DNA from 3 places in the Aliamphritea hakodatensis genome. Region 1 is predicted to be linked to each of the others. Evidence: predicted binding sites of a transcription regulator. Region 1 holds the regulator's gene; each other region holds the start of a gene.
What was found. The regulator PhoB, encoded in region 1, activates phosphate uptake and scavenging genes when phosphate is short. The targets are predictions, from matches to a motif close to TGTCATANNNNTGTCANA.
Positions count from the first base shown of each region.

Region 2: a site for PhoB is predicted at 1,365-1,382, ahead of PCI15_RS02190 (TIGR00153 family protein). Genes of this name have one in related genera too.
Region 3: a site for PhoB is predicted at 1,305-1,322, ahead of PCI15_RS08470 (phosphatase PAP2 family protein). Genes of this name have one in related genera too.

Region 1 covers NZ_AP025281.1:5,086,079-5,089,357, reverse strand. Annotated here, with positions in the region: gene phoR (phosphate regulon sensor histidine kinase PhoR) at 1-894, opposite strand, end outside; gene phoB (phosphate regulon transcriptional regulator PhoB) at 945-1,640, opposite strand; gene ubiA (4-hydroxybenzoate octaprenyltransferase) at 1,738-2,616, opposite strand; gene PCI15_RS23080 (chorismate--pyruvate lyase family protein) at 2,636-3,178, opposite strand.
Region 2 covers NZ_AP025281.1:493,872-497,150, forward strand. Annotated here, with positions in the region: gene PCI15_RS02185 (inorganic phosphate transporter) at 1-583, opposite strand, end outside; gene PCI15_RS02190 (TIGR00153 family protein) at 616-1,296, opposite strand; gene glnE (bifunctional [glutamate--ammonia ligase]-adenylyl-L-tyrosine phosphorylase/[glutamate--ammonia-ligase] adenylyltransferase) at 1,699-3,279, shown strand, end outside.
Region 3 covers NZ_AP025281.1:1,860,690-1,863,968, reverse strand. Annotated here, with positions in the region: gene PCI15_RS08480 (thioredoxin family protein) at 1-217, shown strand, start outside; gene rdgC (recombination-associated protein RdgC) at 328-1,242, shown strand; gene PCI15_RS08470 (phosphatase PAP2 family protein) at 1,382-1,903, shown strand; gene PCI15_RS08465 (MJ1255/VC2487 family glycosyltransferase) at 1,944-2,996, shown strand; gene PCI15_RS08460 (hypothetical protein) at 2,980-3,279, opposite strand, start outside.

The DNA.
Region 1 (3,279 bases):
ATTCTTGTCCTTGCCGAGGCTGTGGGCATCGTCGGTGATCTTGCGAATCATTGACTGTACCGGGACTGGCAGTTCGTCGGAGATATGCGGGCTGGCTTCCAGACGTGACAACAGCAACAGGCCGGAGACCAGATTTTCCATGCGTTTTGATTGCTTGGCCATCTGATTCAGGCCGCGGCGCAACGGCGCAGGTAAATCCTGATCCAGATAGGTTTCCAGATAACCGCGAATAACCGTTAACGGAGTGCGCAGTTCATGGGAGGCATTGGCAACAAAGTCCTGGCGGGTCTGTTCCAGCTGGTTAATCCGGGTAATGTCTCTGGCCACCAGTATGCGGTCGCCGTAGCCAAACTTGGTGAGCTGGTATTCCAGCGCGACCAGGCTGTCGACCGGAGATGGTAATTGCAGCGGTTCGTCGTAATTTTCTTTGCGGTAATAGCGGATAAAACGCGGGTCGCGCAGCAGGTTCATCACGGAACGGCCACGGTCGGTCTGTACTTTTAAGCCCAGAAGGCGGTCAGCAGAGCGGTTCCACCATTCAAGGTTGTTGTCCCGGTCGATGATGACAATGCCGTCTCCCAGCGCCGCTGAGGATTGCTGAAAGCGGGTAATGATATTACGCAGTGACTGATTGCGGGACTGATTGCGTTTCTGGTCCCGGGCCAGTTCATCAAACAGTTCTCCCCAGTGGCCTTTGCTTTCCGGGACATCGGAACGGTCGCCTTTGGTGAGCCATTCCTGCAGGCGGGTAAATTCCCTGACCTGGAGGACCGCCCAGCCGAGCAGAAACACGGCGAGGGTCCAGCCGGGATAACCGATCACCAGCCCCACAACGGTGCCGGCCATCGCGGTCAAAAATAAACTGCCAGAAATGGAATGATTACGGTTGTACATTCTGTCGGTTCCGGGTGATGTCTATGGCAGCTTAGCGCGGAAACTTCGGCTTAAGCAACTTGCGATGAGAACCGGTAACCGGTGCCGCGAACGGTCTGAATCAGATATTCGTGGCGCGCTCCCAGCGCTTTACGTAACCGCCGGATATGGACGTCGACGGTACGTTCTTCAACGTATACATTGCCACCCCAGACCATATCCAGTAACTGGCTGCGGGAGTAGGCGCGGTCCTGATGGGTCATGAAAAACTGTAACAGGCGAAACTCGGTTGGCCCCAGTTCCAGTGGCTTGAGTTCGGCGCTGACCCGGTGAGACACAGGGTCCAGTGTCAGATTATCAACGGTAATCGGCTCTTCAATGCCTTTAGGTGTGGCACGGCGCAATACGGTTTTCAGCCGGGCAACCAGTTCACGGGGTGAGAATGGCTTGGTGATGTAATCATCAATGCCTGATTCCAGGCCTTTGATTTTATGGTCTTCATCACCTTTGGCGGTCAGCATGATGATCGGGATGTCGGCGGTCACTTCATCTTTACGTAACCGGCGGGCGAATTCTACGCCGCTGATGCCGGGCATCATCCAGTCCAGCAATACCATGTCCGGCTTTTCATCCAGAACAATGCTGTGGGCTGCCTGGGCAGACTCTGCTTCCATACATTCGTAACCGGCCATTTCTAATGCAACCGCAATCATTTCCCTGATTGGGGCTTCATCGTCGACGATCAGAATTCGTTTATTGGATGACATGCTCGATCACCTTCTTTAGACAATTCTTTAGACGAGCATATTAGATTATTAAACTGTTACAGAAATATGACAAATTTTGCTTATGTAACAGGAATTATCAGGAGATTAGCCAATAATCCAGGGCAATGCCGATAAACAGCGCCATGCCTGCGTAGTGATTATTGAGAAACGCCCGGAAGCAGGCTTCGCGCTGGCGGTGGCGGATCAGCCACTGTTGCCAGATAAAACAGCCTGCCATGACCAGCAGGCTGAGGTAGAAGTACTTACCCATATCCAGCTGATTACCAAGCAAAATAAAGGTGAGCAGGGTCAGCGCCTGCAGCATACCGACAATCAGTTTGTCCGCATCGCCGAACAGAATAGCGGTGGATTTAATGCCGATTTTAAGGTCGTCGTCCCGGTCTACCATGGCGTATTTGGTATCGTAGGCGGTGGTCCACAGCACCGTGGCGGTATAAATCAGCCAAGCGTGGGCGGGGACCGCTTCACCGGTTGCGCTGAAGGCCATCGGCACCGCCCAGGCAAAGGCCATGCCCAGAACAATCTGAGGCAGATGGGTGTAGCGCTTCATAAAGGGGTAGCAGGCGGCGAGAAACGCACCGCCGAACGACAGCAGGATGGTTTGCGTATTGGTAAACAGCACCAGAATAAAGGCCAGACCGATGAGGACAAAAAACAGTATCAGCGCTTCTTTGGCGGTGGCTCTTCCGGCGGGAATAGGGCGTTGGGCCGTGCGTTTTACATGGCCATCAACTTTGCGGTCCGCAAAGTCATTGATCACACAGCCTGCGGAGCGCATCAGAAAGGTGCCCAGGCAGAAAATCACCAGTAAGTGCAGGCTGGGGACGCCTTCAGCAGCGATCCACAGGGCCCAGAGTGCCGGCCACAGCAGCAGATAGATACCGATGGGTTTTTCCACCCGCATCAGCTGTCCGTAGGCTTCAAGGCGGTCTCTGCTGAAAAGTTGTCTGCTCATAAGGGTCAGGTCTGTGCTCTCAGAGGTGTTTTGCATCAAGTAATGCCGGCAGAAAAACTTCCGATACCAGCAGGGGTTTTTCGCTCAGGTAAAACAGTGACCGGCGCGCCCACGCAGATCCGCCATCGCGGATTTTCAGGCGGCTGATCTGTAATGGACCCCGGCGCATGGTCGGATCACGGAACAGTATACTGCCCAGCGAACGGCTGCCCACAAAGTTAAGTTCCCGCTGCTTGCCGGTGAGGGTTGTCGCCGGGATGACTGAACGGGCGAATACCCAGGGCTGGCCGTTGCCGATTAGCTGTACTTCCCGGATGACCGCCAGCTGACGGGGGCGCATCCCCAGTGCTTTGGCTTCTGAACGGGTCGGATGATGCCAGCCCTGACGGATAACTTCGACACGAAAATCACCCTGGCTGGCACTGATCAGCCGCTGGGTTAAAGAGCCCGGATCCAGCAGCCATTTACGCCAGCACAAGGGTGCGTCGGTACTGGCGGGACGCCGCAGGGTGTACCAGCGAACATCGAAGCTGTTGTCATTCAGGGCTGAAGGTATCGGCACGGCAAAATCTCAAAGATATTGTTCCACAGGCGTAAAGCGATGACGCACTTTTAAAACAGCCGCTATGTTATCACTTACCCCGGGGAATCATAGACTTGATC
Region 2 (3,279 bases), 620 kb from region 1:
TGAAACCTACCAGGAAAATATAGTAAGGCACGTACTTTTTAGCGTTTTTAAAGGGTTCTTCTGTGTCGAGTATAAGCCGTTGCACACTTCGGAAGAGGAAGAAGGCTATCAGTCCGGCGGTGACCGGCGATACCACCCAGCTTGCAACGATCTTGGATACCTTACCCCAGTTAACCGCATCAACACCGATACCTACCGCTGCAAAGCCCACGATGGCACCAACGATAGAGTGAGTGGTTGATACCGGCCAGCCAAAGAAGGTTGCGATCAGCAGCCAGATACCCGCTGCCAGCAGGGCTGAGAGCATCCCGTACACCAGCAATTCAGGTGTGCCGGATAATAAGGCAGGATCAATAATGCCTTTACGGATGGTAGAGGTTACTGCACCGCCTGCCAGCCAGGCACCGGCAAACTCGAAGATAATAGCGATCAGGATCGCCTGTTTCAGCGTCAGTGCTTTGGAACCTACTGAGGTACCCATTGCGTTGGCAACGTCGTTCGCACCGACGCCCCAGGCCATAAAGAAGCCAAAAATACATGCCATGATGACAAGGATGTCACCGTATTCTGCGATAATGGTCATGGAAATTTCCTATCGGGAAAAATTAGAAAATGTTATTTGGCCAGTAGCAGCTGTAAACGGCTGCCGACCTGCTGTGCTTTGTCTGCCAGATCACCTACCAGGTTAATTACCTGATACAGGAACATAGCATCAATCGGGTGCAGTTCTTTTTCTACCGTGAATAAAGCCGAACGGGCCTGACGTTCCATTTCGTCTGCGTTGTGTTCCAGGTCGTCGATTTCGTGGATCATCTGTTCCACAAGATCCACTTCATGACCGCTGAAACCTGAAGTAACCAACTCATCCAGACCGTTCAGGGCAGAAAGCGCCTGAGCGGAGGTTTTCAGAGAAACTGCCAGATATTCTTTCATGATTGGCTGGATTGCTTCAGGGATGCTCATCTGACGTCCCAGCATCAGGCCGGCAATGTCTTTCGCACGGTTGGCGATCTTGTCCTGCATGCGCAGCAGATCCAGCAGATCGGTACGGGGTACCGGCAGGAACAGGCCACGGGGCAGTTGCTGGCGAACATCCTTTTTCAGAGTATCGGCTTCATTTTCCAGACGCGCGATATTTTGCTGCAGGCGTTCAGCCTTTTCCCAGTCGTTTGCCATTACAGCATCGAAGAATGGGATCAGTTCAATGGCACAGGCATGCGCTTTGGCAATGTGTTCCTGCATCGGCTTGAATGGGGAGCTGGCAAACAGCTGAAAAATCGAATTGTTAGTAACCATATCAGGTCTCTTTTTTATTCTCGCTCAGGGCAAAATTGGCGCGAGTATACGCGGCCTTTTCATTGCTTTGTAGTAAAAATGTCACGAAATAGACACATTAGAGAAGGCTAAAATTGACAAATTTTGGAACCCTCATTGTAAGTGCATGAATCTAATGATTTTTATTAGAATTTCTTAAAAGGTGATCAGGTCAAAAAAAATTATATTTATTGAAATTTCCCGTAAAAGTTCTGCCGGCTGAGCAGAACTGCCAGAGGATCAGTGACTTATCTCATGCTTGCCGGGATCAGCGTTAGGCAGATGCAGCGATATCAGGTAAATTGAATCTGACTGACAGAAATACAAAAAACTTTAGTTTAGCCGGTAACGGTTATCCGAAAAGAACGACAAGAGTGACGGAACATGGCTATACCGCAGACAGATGCATTACCGACTGCCCTTCAGGAATTTGTGCATAACCGCTGGCAGCAACTGCAAGAGCGTTGTGCGCTGGAGGAGCTGGATACTGCTCAGACAGCTGATCTGGTGACAGTGGTGGTGGGCAGTGACTATGCCGTGGACCAGTTTACCCGTCAGCCGGCTGTTTTTGCTGAACTGCTTGAAAGCGGTGATCTGTACCGCTCATTTCAGCTGGCGGATTATCAGCAGCAACTGAGTGCTCAGCTGGAAACTGTGGAAAATGAAGAACAGTTGCAGCAGGTGTTACGCAAGTTTCGCCAGCGCCAGATGGTACGGATTATCTGGCGGGACCTGACCCGCGCTGCTGATATGCGGGAAACCACCGGTGATTTGTCGGATCTGGCTGATACCTGTATTGATCTGGCGTTGCAATGGCTGCATGCCGAATGTTGCCGCCGCTGGGGCACGCCGTACAGTTATGCTACCGAAGGTCATCCGGCCGAACCGCAGCAACTGATCGTGCTGGGGATGGGTAAACTGGGAGCTCATGAACTGAATCTGTCATCGGATATTGATCTGATTTTTGCTTACCCCGAAAAAGGCGAAACCCGCGATGGTCGCCGCTGTCTGGCCAATCAGGACTTCTTCAGCCGTTTAGGTCAGAAACTGATTCAGGCGCTGGACAATATTACCGCCGACGGTTTTGTGTTCCGCACCGATATGCGTTTACGCCCTTACGGGGCCAGCGGACCGCTGGTATGCAGTTTCATGGCAATGGAAGAGTATTATCAGGATCAGGGGCGGGACTGGGAACGCTACGCCATGATCAAAGCCCGTGTGGTTGGCGGCGATAAAATAAAAGGTGCGGAGCTGCAGGATATTCTGCGTCCGTTCGTGTACCGCAAATACATCGACTTCAGCGCCTTTGAGTCCCTGCGCAGCATGAAGGAAATGATCAACCGGGAAGTCCGGCGTAAAGGCCTGAGTGGCAATGTAAAACTTGGCGCCGGTGGTATCCGGGAAGTGGAATTCATTGCTCAGGCGTTTCAACTGATCCGCGGGGGCCGTGATCCGCGACTACAGCAGCGGGAGTTGCTGAATATTCTGCCGTTACTGCCGGCGTCTGTGGGGATGCCGCAGCCGGCCGTCACCGAACTGACCGACGCCTACACCTTCCTGCGTAATGCTGAGCACTGTATTCAGGCGGTGGCGGATAAACAGACCCAGGAACTGCCGCAGGATGATCTCGGACAGCAACGGCTGGCCTGGAGCATGGGCTGTTCAGGCTGGGACGATTTTCTGCAGCAACTGGATCAGCACCGGGACCGGGTAACCGAGCATTTCGGACATGTGATTACCCCGGCGGAAGACGATGACGGGGAAGATCACCAGCAGGATAAAGAATGGCTGCTGCTCTGGCAGGCTGAAGATGAAGAAGACGGCAGGCTGCATGTCTTCGCTGAGCACGGCTTTGATGAGCCGGAAGTAGCCTGCAAATATTTTAATGACCTGAAATCCAGCAGAGGCGTGCAGATGATGCAGGCGATTGCCCGGGACCGTTTATGTGCGGTACTGCCCCGGCTG
Region 3 (3,279 bases), 2.0 Mb from region 1:
CGACTATAACGGTGATCCGGTAGACGCGACGGCTTTTGCCAGCCGTTACAACTCAGCATTCACCCCTACCCTGTTGTTTGTTGACCCTAATGACGGTAAGGTGCTGACCGACAAGATGGTTGGCATCAACACCGTTGACCTGTATGGATTCTACGTAGACCGGGCCGTAAACAAGGCACGTAAAGCATTGCGCTATAAATTACTGGCATCCAATTAATTCCGGCGAACCACCCGCCGGTAATGTCCGACTTCATCAGCCCCCTTTACCTGACTGACAGGTAAAGGGGGCTTTTTATCGATTTACAGTTTCACAAATCAAGGCACGTTATGTGGTTTAAAAACGCAATCTTTTACCGGTTCTCTCAACCTTTCGAACACACCGCAGAAGCACTGGAAGCCAAGCTGGAAGACAAAGCCTTCACCCCCTGCAGCAGCCAGGAACTGAGCCGCTTTGGCTGGATCAGCCCCAGCCACGGTCTGTCTGACATGCTGGTCCATGCTGGCCAGGGCTTTATGCTGATTGCCGCCCAGAAAGAAGAAAAAATCCTGCCTTCCTCAGTTATCAAGCAAAAACTGGAAGCCAAAGTTAAGCAGATCGAACACGAACAGGCCCGTAAGGTATACCGTAAAGAACGCGATCAGCTAAAAGATGAAATCATCATTGATCTGCTGCCCCGGGCCTTCAGCAAATTCCAGACTACCCACGCGCTGATTGCTCCGCAGCAAGGGTTGCTCATTGTTGATGCCAGCAGCCATAAACGGGCCGAAGAGCTGCTCAGCCACCTGCGAACCGAGCTGGGCTCACTGCCAGTAGTACTGCCGGACGTCAATCATTCACCGTCTGCCATCATGTCACAATGGCTGGAAAGCGCGGATACCCGCCCCCAGGACTTTGTCATACTTGATGAATGTGAGTTACGTGACACCAGCGTTGAAAATGGCGTAATCCGCTGTAAAGGTCAGGATCTGGAAAGCGATGAAATCCGCCAGCATCTTGAAGCCGGTAAACGCATTGCCAAACTGGCGGTTGACTGGCAGGAGAGCCTGAACTTTATCATTCAGGAAGACCTGTGCCTGAAACGCCTGAAGCTGTCCGATTCACTGAAAGAAAAACTCGATCAGGACAGCCCTGAAGAAGCCATGGAACGGTTCGATTCTGAATTTATCGCCATGTCGCTGGAACTGACCCGCCTGATTCCGATGCTGCTGGAAGCATTTGGCGGTGAAGCAGTCCGTCCATAGTAATACATCCGCAGCAGACCTGTTCCGGGTCTGCTGCATTTCCTTCCCCGGCTTCACTTAACTGTCATTTCAATTTCACGTCGCTGTCACCCTTTCTTTCAACAATGCACATATTGAATCACTCAATGAGACTGATCATATGCTGCAACAACTTCAGTTCCTGGATACCCGGCTGTATTTCTGGATTTTTAACCGTTATGAACAACCGTATATCGCCCTACTCAGTCGCTGGACATCCAGGCTGGGAGACGGTCTCGCATATCTGTTGGCAGGATTACTGCTATTCTGGCTCGAACCGGTCAGTGGCCCGGACTTCTTACAGGCCAGCCTGATTACCTTTAGTATTGAAGTACCGCTTTTCCTGATCCTGAAGCAAATGATCAAACGCAACCGGCCCTGTGATCATCTCCGTGGGGTTACCCCGGCTATCCGGCCGGCAGACCGCTTCAGCTTCCCTTCCGGCCACGCAGCAGCCGCCTTTGCATTTGCGTCAGCGCTGAGTATTTATTACCCCAACTGGTCTGAAGCCGCCTTCACTATTGCCGGGCTGATCGGCCTGTCACGGATATTACTGGGTGTGCATTACCCAACAGACATTCTTGCCGGTGCAATGCTCGGCCTGTCCAGCGCAATGCTTGGCCACCACCTTTATCTGATATGACGCAAGCATCTTCCGCCACGTCCGCAAACAGGGTGACAGCATGAAAATACTCTACGGTGTTCAGGCGACCGGTAACGGCCACATCACCCGGGCCCGGGTGATGGCCAACAAACTGCGAGAACAGGGCATTGAGGTCGACTATCTGTTCTCCGGACGGCCCGCTGACAAACTCTTCGACATGCAGCCTTTCGGAGATTACACAGTCAGACAGGGGCTGACTTTCATTGTCGAACAGGGGCAGGTCAGAAAACTGAAAACCTGCCTTAATAATAACCTCACAAGATTTTACCGGGACATCCGGCATCTGGAACTGAGCGGTTACGACCTGATCATCAGCGACTTCGAACCTGTTACGGCCTGGGCGGCCCGGTTACAGGGTAAGCCCTCTATCGGCATTGCCCATCAGTATGCGTTTGAGCACAACCTGCCGGGACCGGATATCAAATACGCCATGCTGCCCGGCACCCGGCTGTTTGCACCGGTCAGCCTGGCCATCGGCTTACACTGGCACCAGTTTAATGCGCCGATCCTGCCACCGCTGATCAGCCCTCCGTCACCGGACCAGCCTGTCGAGCAGGATAAGATCCTGGTCTACCTGCCGTTTGAGCCACCGGAGCAAATACTGCGGTGGCTACAGCCGCTCAAAGATTACCGCTTCTATGTTTACTGTGATACGCCGCACATTCAGCAACGGCAACATATCAGGCTGTGCCCTTTCTCCCGGGAAAACTTCCCACGGGATATGCAAAGCAGCGCGGGAGTTATTGCCAACAGTGGATTCGGGCTGGCCAGTGAAGTCTTGCAGACAGGAAAAAAACTGCTGACCAAGCCACTGAATGGCCAGCCTGAACAGCGCTCCAACGCCGCTATTCTGAAACACCTTCAGTTGGCAGACAGTTTTGAACATTTCTCTGCAGATATATTTGCATCATGGCTGGATAAACCCGCACCCGTGGCCCAGAAATATCCGGATGTTGCCGGCGCACTGGCCTGCTGGATTGCCGATAACTGCCAGACGCCGGTCGCGTCCCTCAGTGAACAGTTATGGTCTGAAATGGAGGTTACTGAACGTGGTTCTAACCTGCCGCGTTAATCCGGGCGTTGAGCCAGCGCCGGGCATCATCAGCATCACTGAACGCCTGAAACACATCTCCTGCGGCGGTATAGATCTCCTGCAGGTGCTGGGTCACCAGCCCTGGAACGGAGCATTCTCCCAGCACCAATGCCGTGGCCAGTCGCCCTTTATCACGGTCATCACGGACCACATCGATGAGCCGGGCTTCCGCATCCGGCACCAGGATAGAATCCCCTTCAACCATGACCAACGCTCCCCAGGGAGCACCATAAAGGGCACGTAAATCATCACCGATGGAATC